Regions from separate parts of the Streptomyces sp. NPDC055140 genome, predicted to be linked through region 1. Evidence: riboswitches for the same ligand, from Rfam matches in the RefSeq annotation. Region 1 holds a riboswitch; the other holds the start of a gene.
The links. A riboswitch is a leader RNA that binds a small molecule or an ion and turns the genes downstream of it on or off. The one in region 1 is predicted to bind glycine.
Positions count from the first base shown of each region.

Region 2: it holds a riboswitch for glycine, as region 1 does, so the genes downstream of both, gcvT (glycine cleavage system aminomethyltransferase GcvT) here and gcvP (aminomethyl-transferring glycine dehydrogenase) in region 1, are expected to answer to the same signal.

Region 1 covers NZ_JBSGTG010000018.1:211,806-219,847, forward strand. The annotation lists gene gcvP (aminomethyl-transferring glycine dehydrogenase) at 1-2,302, opposite strand, end outside; glycine riboswitch at 2,487-2,583, opposite strand; gene ACWFR4_RS30570 (PRC-barrel domain-containing protein) at 2,698-3,081, shown strand; gene ACWFR4_RS30575 (DNA polymerase IV) at 3,067-4,497, opposite strand; gene ACWFR4_RS30580 (MerR family transcriptional regulator) at 4,554-5,198, opposite strand; gene ACWFR4_RS30585 (bifunctional nuclease family protein) at 5,393-5,866, opposite strand; gene ftsR (transcriptional regulator FtsR) at 5,953-6,696, opposite strand; gene ACWFR4_RS30595 (FHA domain-containing protein) at 6,713-7,675, opposite strand; gene ACWFR4_RS30600 (DUF881 domain-containing protein) at 7,758-8,042, opposite strand, start outside.
Region 2 covers NZ_JBSGTG010000011.1:38,157-46,198, reverse strand. The annotation lists gene ACWFR4_RS21820 (AfsR/SARP family transcriptional regulator) at 1-798, opposite strand, end outside; gene ACWFR4_RS21815 (enhanced serine sensitivity protein SseB C-terminal domain-containing protein) at 1,033-1,833, opposite strand; gene ACWFR4_RS21810 (enhanced serine sensitivity protein SseB) at 2,003-2,770, opposite strand; gene ACWFR4_RS21805 (AAA family ATPase) at 2,877-3,494, opposite strand; glycine riboswitch at 3,692-3,795, shown strand; glycine riboswitch at 3,796-3,907, shown strand; gene gcvT (glycine cleavage system aminomethyltransferase GcvT) at 3,955-5,094, shown strand; gene gcvH (glycine cleavage system protein GcvH) at 5,187-5,570, shown strand; gene glyA (serine hydroxymethyltransferase) at 5,584-6,858, shown strand; gene ACWFR4_RS21785 (L-serine ammonia-lyase) at 7,011-8,042, shown strand, end outside.

The sequences.
Region 1 (8,042 bases):
ACGAGATCGGCAGGATGCCCGCGGAGCCCCACGGCGCCGCGGAGATCGGGCCGACGCCGGTCTCGGGTCCGGCGGCGGGCTGCATCGGGTGGTTGGGCAGGTACGGCGCGAGGTGCGCACGGACGCCGACCGGGCCGACGCCGGGGCCGCCGCCGCCGTGCGGGATGCAGAACGTCTTGTGCAGGTTGAGGTGCGAGACGTCGCCGCCGAAGTGGCCCGGCTTGGCGAGACCCACCAGGGCGTTCAGGTTGGCGCCGTCGACGTAGACCTGACCGCCGGCGTCGTGCACCTGCGCGCAGATGTCGGCGACGTGCTCCTCGAACACACCATGCGTGGACGGGTAGGTGATCATCAGGACGGAGAGCTCGCCGGCGTACTGCTCGATCTTGGCGCGGAGGTCCGCGACATCGATCTCGCCGTCGTCGGCCGTCTTCACGACGACGACCTTCATGCCGGCCATCACGGCGCTCGCGGCGTTCGTGCCGTGCGCGGACGACGGGATCAGGCAGACCGTGCGCTGGTCGTCGCCGTTGGCGCGGTGGTAGCCACGGACGGCGAGCAGACCGGCCAGCTCGCCCTGCGAACCGGCGTTCGGCTGGAGCGACACGTTGTCGTAGCCGGTGACCTCCGCCAGGCGCTCCTCCAGCTCACGGATGAGCGTGAGGTAGCCCTGCGCCTGCTCGGCGGGCGCGAAGGGGTGCAGCTGGCCGAACTCGGGCCAGGTGACCGGCTCCATCTCCGTCGTCGCGTTGAGCTTCATCGTGCAGGAGCCCAGCGGGATCATGCCGCGGTCGAGCGCGTAGTCGCGGTCGGCCAGCTTGCGCAGGTAGCGCAGCATCGAGGTCTCGGAGCGATGCGTGTGGAACACGGGATGCGTCAGGTAGTCGTCGCCGCGCAGGAGGCCCGCGGGCAGCGTGTCCACGGCCGCCGCGTCGAGCGCGTCGACATCGGCCTCGACACCGAACGCGGTCCAGACGGCGCCCAGTTGGGTACGCGTCGTGGTCTCGTCACACGAGATCGACACATGGTCGGCGTCCACGAGGTGGAGGTTGACGCCACCTTCGCGCGCGGCGCTCACGACGTCGGCGGCCCGGCCCCCGGCCTTCACGGTCAGGGTGTCGAAGTACGCGCCGTGCACGACCTCCACGCCGCCGGCCTTGAGGCCCTCGGCGAGCAGCGTCGCGAACCGGTGCGTGCGCCGCGCGATGCCCTTCAGGCCCTCGGGCCCGTGGTAGACGGCGTACATGCCGGCCATGACGGCGAGCAGCACCTGAGCGGTACAGATGTTGCTGGTGGCCTTCTCGCGCCGGATGTGCTGCTCACGGGTCTGCAGCGCGAGGCGGTACGCCTTGTTGCCGTCGGCGTCGACGGAGACGCCCACGAGGCGGCCGGGCAGGCTGCGCGCGAACTTCTCGCGGACGGCCATGTAGCCGGCGTGCGGACCACCGAAGCCCATGGGGACACCGAAGCGCTGCGTCGTACCGACGGCGATGTCGGCGCCGAGCTCACCGGGCGAGGTCAGCAGCGTGAGGGCGAGCAGGTCGGCCGCGACCGTGACGACGGCGCCCAGCTCGTGGGCCTGCTCGATGACGGGCTTGATGTCGCGGACTGCACCGGAGGCGCCCGGGTACTGGATCAGGACACCGACGACGCCGCGCTCGGCGACCTCGGCCGGGATGCCCTCGGACAGGTCCGCGACGACGACCTCGACACCGGTCGGCTCGGCACGCGTCTGGATCACTGCGATGGTCTGCGGCAGCGTGTCCGCGTCGACCACGAAGGCGCCGTTCTTGACCTTGCCCATGCGCCGGGACAGCGCCATGGCCTCGGCCGCGGCCGTGCCCTCGTCGAGCAGCGAGGCGCCCGAGGTAGGCAGGCCGGTCAGCTCGGCGACCATCGTCTGGAAGTTGAGCAGCGCCTCGAGCCGGCCCTGCGAGATCTCCGGCTGGTAGGGCGTGTACGCCGTGTACCAGGCCGGGTTTTCCATGACGTTGCGCAGTATGACGGGCGGCGTGAACGTGCCGTAGTAGCCCAGTCCGACCATCGAGTCGAGAACCTGGTTGCGGTCGGCGAGGGAGCGGAGCTCTGCGAGCACCTCGGCCTCGGTGCGGGCTCCGGGAAGATCGAGCGCCTCGGCGCTCTTGATCACGTCCGGGACCGCGGCCGCCGTCAGCTCGTCGAGCGAGCCGTACCCGACCTGCGCGAGCATCTTGGCCTGCGCTGCTTCATCCGGACCGATATGGCGCTGCTCGAAGGGGATTCCCTGCTCCAGCTGGGAGAGCGGAATACGGTTGGCGGTCATTGCGGAGGCCTCCTGGTCATTGCGACCTGCGAGGGGCACCACGGCGCGGGTGCCCGGACGGCCTCCCCCTCTGTCATCTCAACCTGAGAGTTTCACCGGCACACCCCACATCACGAAGGGCATGACGACTTTCACCGTCGGTGAGAGCGGAGGCCTGAACGCCCGCCCTGCTTTCCAGAGTGACCTCGTCCGTGCGGTACAGGGGCCTGAGAGATTCCGGGGAGGAGTTGCTCCTTCGGCGCCTCCGATGCCATCTCGGAGGACTCTCCCGCACGGGGTCGGCAGCCATCGCCAGCCTACCAGCGGCAACAACACCCCCCACCTCGAGTGGCCGCCTTCCCCAATGTGCACTTTGGTAGTGCTTACGGATGAGTTGCGAGCAGCTGGAGGGCCCCGTGCAGACCGATGTCGATCCGCGCAACCTGATCGGCCGCAAGGCGTTCGACCGCAACGGAGCCAAGATCGGGACCGTCGACGAGGTCTACCTCGACGACGCGACCGGTGTACCCGAGTGGGCGGCGATACGTACAGGCCTGTTCAGCCGGGACGCCTTCGTCCCCCTGGAGCCGAGCGAGCTGGTGGAGGGCACCCTGCGCATTCCCTTCGAACGCTCCCTGATCAAGGACGCCCCCGACTTCGGGGTCGGCCGTCACCTCTCCCCCGAACAGGAGCTCCAGCTCTACCACCACTACGGTCTCGACATCTCGGCCCCGGGCGACCCCGAACCCCCTGAGGACCGCGACTTCGGCAAGATCGCCCGCCCGTCAGACGACACCTGACCCGGCATCCGGCTCCCACGCCACAAAGCGCCCGGCCCCGCCCTCCACCAGTGGCAGCGGCTCCGCCGGCACGAGCGCGGGGTCGTCGGTCCGGAACGTACGCACCCGTCCCGGCTCCGAGTACGGCGTCTCGAAGCGCACGGTCACCCGCCCGAGCCCGCTGCCCTGCACCCACCCGTGCCCGAACTGCTCGTGCCGCACGTCGTGCCCGGCCACCCAGCGACGGCCCGCGGCCTCGACGACCTCTTCGGTAGCCGCCTGCCCCTCGTCCCCCGCACAACCCGCCCCTTCCGCCTCGCCCTCACGCTCCCCCTCGGCCGCCTGCGCATCGGCCTCGGCCTGCGCCCGCGCCTGCGCGAACAGGTCCTCCTGCGTGTAGTCGGCCAGGCCTGTCACCCCCACGCCGAGCAGCCGCACCCCGCCCGTCGTGTCCACGGACTCCAGGAGCCGGGCGGCCGCCTCGCGCACCACGGCGGGGTCGTCGGTGGGCCCGCGCAGCGTCTCTGATCTCGTCAGCGTGGAGAAGTCGTAGCGCCGCACCTTGAGGACCACGGTCCGCCCGGACCGCTCCGCCCCCCGCAGCCGCTGCACACACCGCTCCGCAAGCCGCTGCACCTCGGTACGCACCCGCACCCGGTCGTGGATGTCCACGTCGTACGTGTCCTCGACCGACACCGACTTGGCGTCACGCTCGGCCACCACCGGCCGGTCGTCGTGCGCGAGGGCCATGGCATACAGCGACGCCCCGTGCGACTTCCCCAGCAGCCGTACGAGCTCGTCCTCGCCTGCCTCGGCGATCTCCTCGACCGTGGTGATCCCGGCACGTCTCAGATGGTCCCCGGTCGCCGGCCCCACGCCGGGCAGCGTGCGCACCGACATGGGCCCGAGCATGGCGCGCTCGGTGCCGGGCACGATCAGCACCAGCCCGTCCGGCTTCGCCTCCTCGGAGGCGATCTTCGCCAGCATCTTCGACGCAGCGAGCCCCACCGATCCGGTCAGACCGGTCACGGCCTTGATCTCGTCCCGCAGCCGCTCGCCGACGAGCCGCGCTGACGCGGCGTCCCAGGCCGCCTCACCGGCCTCCAGATCGACGAACGCCTCATCGAGGCTCAGCGGCTCCACGAGCGGCGACAGCTCCCGCAGCAGCCCCATCACCTGCTCGCTGACCTCCCGGTAGAGCTGGAAGCGCGGCACGAGATACGCGGCATTGGGCGCGAGCCTGCGCGCCTGCCCTATCGGCATCGCCGAGTGCACCCCGAACACCCGGGCCTCGTACGAGGCTGTGGCCACCACCCCACGAGGCCCGATCCCGCCCACGACCACGGCTTTCCCGCGCAGACTCGGCTTCGATGCCTGCTCCGCCGAGGCGTAGAAGGCATCCATGTCGAGATGCAGGATCGTGGGCGCGGTTCTCACACGTCCGATGCTGCCCTACGGCACTGACAATGCCCCGGCTGACGCATCGGCCCCGCTCACACCGCGCGGTGGCGCCGTCTCGCCAGCTCGTCCGCCGGGTTGTTCCCGAGGAGCGTCTCACCGGTGTCGATGCGCTCCCCGTGCAGCTGCGACAGGGCGCTCTCGACGTCCCGCCACACCACACCGACAGCGATACCGAAGATTCCCTGACCGCCCTGGAGCAGATCGTGGACCTCCGCCGGCGAGCTGCACTCGTAGACCGTGGCGCCGTCGCTCATGAGGGTCAGCCGCTCCAGATCGCTGAAGCCGCGCTCCCGCAGATGCTGCACCGCGGTGCGGATGTTCTGCAGGGAGACACCGGTGTCCAGGAATCGCTTCACGATCTTCAGGACGACGACGTCCCGGAAGCTGTAGAGCCGCTGGGTACCCGACCCGTGGGCCGGGCGCACACTCGGCTCGACCAGTCCGGTCCTCGCCCAGTAATCCAGTTGCCGATAGGTGATACCGGCCGCCGCGCACGCGGTGGGTCCCCGGTACCCGACCTGCTCGGGCGTCGCGTCGTGATCCCCCTGAGCGACCACCGGCAACACCGTCGGCCGACGCGGAATGTGATCGGCCGCGTGGCCGTGAAGCGAGTACGGGCCGCTCTCCGCCGGACTGTGTCCGCCGCCCCCAGCCGTACCGTCGCCGCTGCTTCTCACGCCGACCTCCTCTTTGACCTGCCTTCTCGACGGTAGGCAGTCACCAGGGGTGCGTCAACGATCGCCACACTCGGCACGCCGAGTGATAATCACCCTACGAGTGGTTTCCCGTACCTCACCGCGGGGAAAGGCTAGCCGAATGGTCCGGCCGGGCCCCCGGCGCGGCAGCGGCCGCCTTACGACGGCCGCTCGCGTCACTGACTGTTGGTCCCGAAATCCTCGGGCGAGATCTGGTCGAGGAACTCGCGGAACTTCTCCACCTCGTCCTCCTGCTCATCCGGGATCGCGATCCCGGCATCATCGAGCACACCGTCACTGCCGTAGATCGGCGTACCGGTGCGCAGCGCGAGCGCTATGGCGTCCGACGGGCGGGCACTGACCTCGACCCCGCTCGAGAACACCAGTTCCGCATAGAAGACGCCTTCGCGCAGGTCCGTGATGCGTACTTCCGTGAGCTCCTGCCCGACCGCTTCCAGCACGTCCTTGAAAAGGTCGTGCGTCAGCGGGCGTGCGGGGGCCATGCCCTGCTGTGCGAAGGCGATGGCCGTCGCCTCCCCCGGTCCGATCCAGATGGGGAGGTAGCGGTCGCCTCCCACTTCACGCAGGAGCACGATCGGTTGGTTGGAGGGCATTTCGACCCGGACACCTACGACGTCGAGCTCGTTCACACAGCAACCCTAGGACGTGCCCGGCAGGTTTGGGTAGTCGGGCACCCTTCGATCGCCGGACGCACACCGCGCGAGCACCCCTCGGATCAGGGCAGACGCACGCCGAGCGCGGTCTGCACAAGCGCGCCGTGAAGTTTCACCGTCAGCCCCGCCAGCTCCTTCGCGCGGGCCTGCGCATGCGCCCTGGTCTGGGGATTGCGGTGCCGTCGCAGCGGCGCGACGACCTGGTCGACCAGACCGGCCTCCCTGTCGGCCGCGGCCTTCATCGCCCGCAGATGCCGCGGCTCGATCCCGAAGCGGCCCAGTTCCATGACCAGCTCGGCGACGGTGACCGCCTCCGCGTCGTATCCGCCGTCGGGCAGCGGCGCGATGAGGCCGTACGACTCCCACTCGTCGAGCTCGGGAGACTCGATGCCGGCGGCGGCAAGCAGCTCGTCACGGCCCACACGGGCCACTGTCGCCCCTTCGCCGCCCTCAGGGGCGCTGCCGTCCTCGCCGTGGCCCGGCCGTCCCGGAGAGGGCAGCGTGATCGCTTCTCCCCGCTCGAGTGCGTCGAGCTGTTCCTTGATGACCTTCAGCGGCAGGTAGTGATCCCGCTGCATACGCAGTACGTGGGCAAGTCGCTCGACGTCGTCCGGGCTGAACTTGCGGTACCCCGAGGGGGTGCGCTGCGGCTCGATCAGCCCCTCCGACTCCAGGAACCTGATCTTGGAGATGGTGACTTCGGGGAACTCGTCGCGCAGCACGTTCAGCACGGTGCCGATGCTCATCAGCCGACTGTCCGTGAGGGCGATGCCGTGACCGGCACCGCCCTTCGGTGTTTGAAGCATGGACCTTCCTGACAGGTCAGATGCCCCGCTGGCTCGCGTAGAAGACCAGCCGGTACTTGCCGATCTGCACCTCGTCGCCGTTCGACAGCCTGACCGAGTCGATCCGCTCCCGATTGACGTACGTTCCGTTGAGGCTGCCCACGTCGCTGACGGTGAAGGCACCGTCGGCACCGCGACGGAACTCCACGTGGCGGCGCGAGACGGTCACGTCGTCAAGGAAGATGTCGCTCTGCGGGTGGCGTCCCGCCGTGGTCAGTTCGCCGTCGAGGAGGAAGCGGCTGCCCGAGTTCGGACCGCGTCGCACCACCAGGAGCGCCGAGCCGAGCGGCAGTGCGTCGACTGCGGCCTGGGCCTCCGGGGAGAGCGCCGGCGACAGCGTCTGACCGGTGACTTCGGCGTCGTAGGCCTCAAGGCCCGAAATTGAAATCGTCGAGGTCGTCTCGGACGGACGCTCGGCTGCGGCGCGCAGAGGCGCCCCGCAGTTGGAGCAGAACCGGCTCGCCTCGGCGTTGCGGTTTCCGCACCTCGTACACACCAGTGCCGACATGGACGGATCCTCCTGCCGCGGCTGCCCCGCGGGGGCATGGGACGCATACGGATCGGGGGTAAACCCTCCACCCGCACTTGAGGTTGACGGTTCCCCGAAACCTATGCGGCCGGACGCGGCAGGGTCAACAGACGACGCGCCCTGTCCGCCCGAAATGTCACCACTCTGAGGACCGACCTGATCACGGAACAGCGGACGCTCCGTCCCCTGCACCTCCGCGTCCTGGGTGCGCGGTGCACGGTGGCGGGCAGTGGCATTGGCGTTGCCGCTGTCCTCACGTGCGCTCTTGCCGAACAACTTCGCAAACAACTTCACGGGCGATTCCCCTTGACCGAAACAGACCCGCCCGTGGGGCAGGACGAACCCTGATTGCACACACCGCCGTACATCGGCGACACAGACATCCTCACAACGTCCGTATCCGCCAAACAGTTTCCACCACGCACCCCGCTTACGGTGCGCCGACCCCCCGCAACCTCACGCCTTGGCCGGAACGCCGCCATGCGCCCCCGTCTCACTGGGACGACGACTGAGCGTAGTCAGGCCGCTTCGCCGGTCGCAAGGCGTCCACAACGATCTTCTGCGCCTGTGTCACGGTAACGGTGGCCTGCTCCTTCTCCAGAGTCTGAACCACCCCACCAGGGATGTTGAGCGCCGGCTCCAGGTCCTGCGGTTTGCCGATGACCTTGAAGACGAAAGGCTCGCGGATCTTGTGACCGTCCACACTCACCTTCCCGCCGCTCGCATCCGTCAAATACGTGTCGGCCACGACCCGCACGTCGTTCACCTGGATCGCCTC
Region 2 (8,042 bases), on a different contig from region 1:
CTCCCGCGGCGCGGTGACGGGCTCGGGGGCGGGGTGCAGCGCCGCCTCACCCGACAGGACGGCGAGTTCCAGCCGCTTGAGTTCGTCGCTCGGTTCGAGGCCGAGCTCCTCGATCGCGAGGAGACGTCCGGCGCGGTACGTCTCCAGTGCCTCCGCCTGCCGGCCGGAGCGGTAGAGGGCCAGCATCAGCTGGCCGCGCACGCGTTCGCGCAGCGGGTGCTCGGCGACGAGCGCGCGCAGCGAGCCCACCAGCCGGCCCGCCCGCCCCGACTCCAACTCGAGGTCCGTGTATGTCTCCAGGGCGACCAGCCGGTTTTCGTCGAGCTCGGACGCCTTCGACAGCAATTTGCTGCTGACAACTCCACTCAGGGCACGTCCGCGCCACAGGCCGAGCGCTTCGTCGAGCAATTCGGCGGCACCCGAGGCCCCTTCGGCAATCAGGGAGTTGGCCTCGGAGACTTTCTTAGCGAAAACTTGACTGTCGATCTGCTGATCGCCGACCTGGATCACATATCCGGGATCCCTGGTCACGATCGCGTCGCCTTCACCGATTTCCCCGAGAGCGCTGCGCAGCGAAGAGATGCAGGCCTGTATCTGGGTACGCGCCGTGGATGGCGGAAAATCGCCCCACACGGCCGTGATCAGGCTCTCCGCGCTCACGACACGGTTGGCCTCCAGGAGCAGCATGCCCAGGATCACCTGCTGCCTGCCACGCGCGATGCGGCATTCCCGCAGATCGCCGCCGATGACTTCGAGTGGGCCGAGAATTCGGTAACTCGCTGTTGTTTCTGCTGTCACGACGGCTCCCCCTGAGGAGTGGACCGGACACGGGCGTCCCATCCGCCCCCGCCGGCCACCGAATCGATGTGACTATACAGCGATGATCTCGAGTTGCGAGTCTCCACCAGTGCGCTCGACACCTGGTCAGGCCATTACTTGAGCACCCTCACCTGGTCCTCACGTGAACTTTGGCAGGGCGGTTCAATTACGTTCAACCAACCGTTCCGTAATGTCACTTGAAGACCGAACAGTTCAGTACGTCCCGTGCGGCGGCGGATACCCGTACCCCGCGACGGGGGCGGGCGCGGGCGGGGCCGCGTGGGCCTCGCGGTCGTAGAACGGGCGGGCGTTGGCGCGCAGCCACATGGCGACGGGGTCGTGCTCGTCGGACATCGCGACCGTGGAGACGGGCAGCCCGTCGGGCACGGCGACGACCGACTGCTGCATCATCGCGCGCACCGCGTCCACGGACACCGGCGACGTGTCGTACACATCGAGGCCGATCGCCAGATAGGGCGCGCCGAGCGTCGGCTGGACCCAGGCGCGGCGCAGCGAGCGGATCGCGGTGGTGCGGTGCGCGTTCTGCGTCAGCAGGGCGTAGAACTGGGGGATTTCGATGGCGGGGTCGCTCAGCCGCAGGGGCCCGGCGGGCTGGCGGTCGAGGCCGCCCGCGATCCGGCGCAGGTCGAGCCACGGGATGCCGACGCCGCCGCCGGGCGCGTGCGGGTTGAGCCAGAGGCCGTAGTGGTCGGGGTAGAGCGTGCGGGCCGCGTCGACCCCGCTGACGACCTCGTACGCACGGCTCCAGCCGGAGGCGGACAACTCCTGGGCCGAGGTGACGCAGGGGGCGTACGCGGTGCCGTCGACGTCCATGTTCCCGTACTGCGCGTCGGGGGATCCGGCCTGGCCGTGCCAGAGCAGCATCCACACCTGGCCGGCGCCGGGGTCCGCGAGCGCGTTGAGCAGCGCCTCGTAGGCGTCGTAACGCCCCGGCGTCACCTGGCGCAGCATGTGCTCGACCTGACCGGCCGCGGCCGTGCCCGACGCACTCACCCGTAACCGCCCCTTCGCGACGTACCCGACGATTTCGACCCGCTCCCCGCGGCGGGACCGCCCAGACAGGTCATGAAACCAGCTTAAGCGGCGATCCTGACACCGACTTGACGTACGCGCGGTCGACCGCTTTCCCGTGTCCTCCCGAACGGGGACCGGCGCCGGGCTTTCAGTGACCCTGCGTGTAGAACGGCCGCAGCGTGGCGCGCATCCAGTCACCGACCGGGTCCTGGGTGATGTCGAGCAGGACGAGGTTCACCGGCCAGGGCGCCTGGACCCGGCCCAGAGCGCGGCCCAGGGCGTCCATGGGCAGGTTGCGCGCGGGGCCCTCCCACTGCGACAGCTCGACACCGACGAAGAGGACGGGGTCGCCGCCCTCGACGCTGGCGAGGCAGCGGCGGGCGGTGAGGACGACGCCGGACGCCTCGAACTCCTCGCGCACGGCGGCCAGGAAGTCGACCGGGTCGTTCTGCCAGTCGGGCTCGTAGAGGCTGACCCGGCCGCCCGAGGCGGGCCCGTCCAGCGGCGTACGGCCGGACCTGCACAGCTCGGCGACGGCGGGCGGGGGCAGCGGGACGCCGACGGCGCCGTCGGGGTTCACCGCGATGCCGACCTGCGGGGGCAGCCCGCGCGCGAACTCGACGGCCGGCGCGACCGTGCAGCCCATCCGGTCGCCGACGACCGCGAGGAACTGCTCCTCCGAGCTGAAGACGGGCACATAGGCCTGGCCCTCGATCTCCAGCGTCGGCAGGTCGAGGTTCGGGCTGCCGGGCCCGCCGCCCTGGGGCAGCGGTATCCACACCTGACTGCGTCCGAGGACCTCGACGATCCGGCCGCCCGCCGAGTCGACCCCGAGGGAGGCGGCGAGCACCTCCTCCAGCTCGTTGGCCGGCCACCCGCCGTACGGATGTGCATGTGCCTGCGCCGGAATGTCCATGTGCCTACCACCCGCTCTGGAACCGCTCTGTCTGCGGCCGAACCCTAGCGCGTACGGGTGACACGACACCCTCCGTATCGGCACACTCACAGGCGGTCGCGGGACGTCAGCCGCCCTCGAACGCGATCCCGTTCAGCACATCCGTCGCGTCCCGGTCGAGCAGCACCGCGGACGCGCAGCCCCACGGCAGGTCACCGCGCTCGGCCGACTCCACGAGACCCGTGACCGCGCGGCGGTGCCGGGCGAACGCGTAGCGCGAGACCCCGCGACCACGGTCCCGCTGGCCCGCCAGCGCCGTGTCCGCGTCGACGTCGAGCAGCATCAGATGCAGGTCCGCGCCGCGCCGCCCGGCCTCCCTGGCCAGCCAGCGCCGCACCCAGGCCTGCGTGCCGCAGTCGTGCAGGACGACGCTGCCTCCCGAGCGCAGGGCCCGCCGCAGCCCGGCGAAGTGCGCGAGCCGCACGAGCGGGCGGTACACGCCGTACGGGAGGAGCCGGGGCAGCCGGGCCGCCCAGCGGTCACGGGCGTCCTGCGAGTCGATGCGCACGGCTCCCCCGGCGCCGACCGCGCGACGCATCAGCGTGGACTTGCCGCTGCCCGGGAGCCCCGAGACCACGATCAGGTCACCCCGCGCGAAGCCGAGGCGCCTCGGCGTGCGGCCGCCTCTGCCGCGCAGGTCCCTGACGACCGGACCGCGCCCCGTCACCGACCTCGGGCGGGGCATCGCACGCTGTCCGACCCCTGCCGCCACGTACGCGCCCGCCGCTGCCTTGTGCACCGTGATCGTCCTCCCCGTTCCGGTCACGCCACCCTTGCCCGTCAAGTGTAAAGAGACGGTAATGCCGTACAAGTGGTTTCCCCGTACGGTCGGCATGCAATGATGTGCGCGCCAAGAGCACAACCAACTGCATACCGGCCGCTTGAATCCGCGCGGGAGAGCTCCCCGGACGCCTACGTGTCCCAGGGAGCGCCGAAGGAGCAAGTTCCTCCCTTGAATCTCTCAGGCCCCGTACCGCGCGGGCGAGGCATATCTGAAAAGCGGGCGGCCCTCGGCCGCTCCACCCAAGGTGCAAGCCGCGACCACCTGTACGTGTGGCGCCGGCGAACCTCTCAGGTTCCGATGACAGATGGGGAGGAAGACCATCGCCCTCGTCTGTCATGCCTGGGATCCTGGAGCACCACTCATGAGCAACACCCCCCGTAAGACCGCCCTCGACGCCCTGCACCGCTCGCTGGGCGCGACGATGACCGACTTCGCGGGCTGGGACATGCCGCTTCGGTACGGCAGCGAGCGCGACGAGCACATCGCGGTCCGCACCAAGGCGGGCCTCTTCGACCTGTCGCACATGGGCGAGATCACCGTCACCGGGCCGCAGGCCGTCGACCTCCTCGACTACGCCCTCGTCGGCAACATGTCCACGATCGGCCCCGGCCGCGCCCGCTACACGATGATCTGCCGGGAGGACGGTGGGATCGTCGACGACCTGATCGTCTACCGCCTGGGCGAGCAGGAGGCCGGTCTTCCTCAGTACCTGGTCGTCGCCAACGCGGGCAACGCGCAGATCGTCCTCGACGCGCTCACCGAGCGCGCCGAGGGCTTCGACGCCGAGGTCCGCGACGACCGCGACGCCTACGCGCTGATCGCCGTCCAGGGCCCCGAGTCCCCCGGCATCCTGAAGTCCCTCACGGACGCCGACCTGGACGGCCTCAAGTACTACGCGGGTCTGCCCGGCACCGTCGCCGGCGTCCCGGCCCTCATCGCCCGCACCGGCTACACCGGCGAGGACGGCTTCGAGCTGTTCGTCGCCCCGGAGCACGCCGAGAAGCTGTGGCAGGCGCTGACCGACGCGGGCGCGCCGGTCGGGCTCGTCCCCGCCGGTCTCTCCTGCCGCGACACGCTCCGCCTGGAGGCCGGCATGCCGCTGTACGGGCACGAGCTGACGACGGCGCTGACGCCGTTCGACGCCGGTCTCGGCCGCGTCGTGAAGTTCGAGAAGACGGGCAACGAGGGCCGCTTCGTGGGCCGCGAGGCGCTCGAGGCCGCCGCCGAGCGCGCCGAGACCGCCCCGCCGCGCAAGCTCGTCGGCCTGATCGCCGAGGGCCGCCGCGTGCCGCGCGCCGGGATGTCCGTGGTCGTCGGCGGCCAGGTGATCGGCGAGGTCACCTCGGGCGCCCCCTCCCCCACGCTCGGCAAGCCGATCGCCATCGCCTACGTGGACGCGGCGCACGCCGCCCCCGGCACCGAGGGCGTCGGCGTGGACATCCGTGGCGCCCACGAGCCGTACGAGGTCGTGGCGCTGCCGTTCTACAAGCGCCAGAAGTAGCCCGACCAGTCCTCACGGGGGCCGCCGGAAGTAACCCAGCGCACACCCCTCTCGTTCCGCAGCACCCATTCGCGTACAGGAGAATTCAGATCATGAGCAACCCCCAGCAGCTGCGCTACAGCAAGGAGCACGAGTGGCTGTCGGGCGCCGAGGACGGCGTCTCGACGGTCGGCATCACCGAGTTCGCGGCCAACGCGCTCGGCGATGTCGTCTACGCCCAGCTCCCCGAGGTCGGTGACACGGTGACCGCGGGCGAGACCTGCGGCGAACTCGAGTCGACCAAGTCCGTCAGCGACCTGTACTCCCCGGTCACCGGCGAGGTCGTCGAGGCGAACCAGGACGTCGTGGAGGACCCGGCGCTGGTGAACTCCGCCCCGTTCGAGGGCGGCTGGCTGTTCAAGGTCCGCATCTCGGATGAGCCGAAGGACCTGCTCTCCGCGGACGAGTACGACGCGTTCTCCGGCTCCGGCAACTAGGGACACCACGACCATGTCGCTCATGAACACCCCCCTGCACGAGCTCGACCCGGACGTCGCCGCCGCGGTCGACGCCGAGCTGCACCGTCAGCAGTCCACCCTCGAGATGATCGCGTCGGAGAACTTCGCTCCGGTCGCGGTCATGGAGGCGCAGGGCTCGGTCCTGACCAACAAGTACGCCGAGGGCTACCCCGGCCGGCGCTACTACGGCGGCTGCGAGCACGTCGACGTCACCGAGCAGATCGCCATCGACCGGGTCAAGGACCTCTTCGGCGCCGAGTACGCCAACGTCCAGCCCCACTCCGGCGCCTCCGCCAACCAGGCCGCCCTCTTCGCGCTCGCCAAGCCCGGCGACACCATCCTGGGCCTGGACCTCGCCCACGGCGGCCACCTCACCCACGGCATGCGCCTGAACTTCTCCGGCAAGCAGTTCGACGTCGTGGCCTACCACGTCGACGAGGCCGGCCTGGTGGACATGGCCGAGGTCGAGCGCCTCGCCAAGGAGCACCGCCCCAAGGTCATCATCGCGGGCTGGTCCGCCTACCCGCGTCAGCTGGACTTCGCCGCGTTCCGCCGCATCGCGGACGAGACCGGCGCCTTCCTGTGGGTCGACATGGCCCACTTCGCCGGCCTCGTCGCGGCCGGGCTGCACCCCAACCCGGTCGAGTACGCCGACGTGGTCACCTCCACCACGCACAAGACCCTCGGCGGGCCGCGCGGCGGGATCATCCTCGCGAAGAAGGACTTCGCGAAGAAGCTGAACTCCTCCGTCTTCCCCGGCTTCCAGGGCGGCCCCCTGGAGCACGTGATCGCCGCCAAGGCCGTCTCCTTCAAGGTCGCCGCGAGCGAGGACTTCAAGGAGCGCCAGCAGCGCACCATCGAGGGCGCCCAGATCCTCGCCGCCCGTCTGACCTCGGACGACGCGCGCGCCGCGGGCGTGAACGTGCTGTCCGGCGGCACGGATGTGCACCTGGTCCTGGTCGACCTGCGCGAGTCCGAGCTCGACGGTCAGCAGGCCGAGGACCGTCTCCACGAGGTCGGCATCACCGTCAACCGCAATGCGGTCCCGAACGACCCGCGCCCGCCGATGGTCACCTCGGGCCTGCGGATCGGCACCCCGGCGCTGGCCACCCGCGGCTTCCAGGCCGAGGACTTCACCGAGGTCGCCGACATCATCGCCGAAGCGCTGAAGGCGCCCGCTCCCTTCGGGGGCACTGACGCGGCGTCCCTCAAGGCCCGCGTCACCGCCCTCGCCGGCAAGTACCCCCTGTACCCCGGCCTGAAGTAGTTTCGTACGCATTTGTACGTATGAAATTTCGGGGCACCGCGCACACTGGACAGTGAGAGCGGTGCCCCGCCCCATGCACCGCCCTCCGTATCAGCTTGCGCACCACCCGGCGGACAACGGCGTCCGCCGAAACCCCACCTAGGAGTTCCCCCGTGGCCATCTCGGTCTTCGACCTGTTCTCGATCGGCATCGGCCCGTCCAGCTCCCACACGGTCGGCCCGATGCGGGCGGCCCGCATGTTCGCTCGCCGCCTGAAGAACGAGGGCCTGCTCGCCCACACCGCCTCGATACGGGCGGAGCTCTACGGCTCCCTCGGCGCCACCGGACACGGCCACGGCACCCCCAAGGCGGTCCTGCTGGGTCTGGAGGGCGACTCCCCCCGCACGGTCGACGTGGAGAAGGCCGACGACCGCGTAGAGGCGATCAAGACCTCCGGGAAGATCAGCCTGCTCGGCGTCCACGAGATCCCGTTCAGCTTCGACGACGATCTGGTCCTGCACCGCCGCAAGGCACTGCCGTACCACGCCAACGGCATGACGATCTTCGCCTACGACCACGAGGGCGCGCTCGTCCTGGAGAAGACGTACTACTCGGTGGGCGGCGGCTTCGTCGTCGACGAGTCCGTGCTCGCGCAGGAGGGGGCGGCCGGCGAGAACCCGATCGTGCCCGACGACACGGTCCTCAAGTACCCCTTCCGCACCGGCGACGACCTGCTCCGCCTCGCCCAGGAGACCGGCCTGTCCATCTCCGCGCTGATGCTGGAGAACGAGAAGGCCTGGCGCACCGAGGACGAGATCCGCTCCGGCCTCCTCGACATCTGGCGCGTCATGCAGGCCTGCGTCTCGCGCGGCATGTCCCGCGAGGGCATCCTGCCCGGCGGCCTCAAGGTCCGCCGCCGCGCCGCGAACTCGGCCCGCCAGCTGCGCGCCGAGGGCGACCCGATGGCCCGCGCCATGGAGTGGATCACCCTCTACGCGATGGCCGTCAACGAGGAGAACGCCGCGGGCGGCCGCGTCGTGACCGCGCCCACCAACGGCGCCGCGGGCATCATCCCCGCGGTCCTGCACTACTACATCAACTTCGTGCCCGGCGCCGATGAGGAAGGCGTCGTCCGCTTCATGCTCTCCGCGGGCGCCATCGGCATGCTCTTCAAGGAGAACGCCTCCATCTCCGGCGCCGAGGTC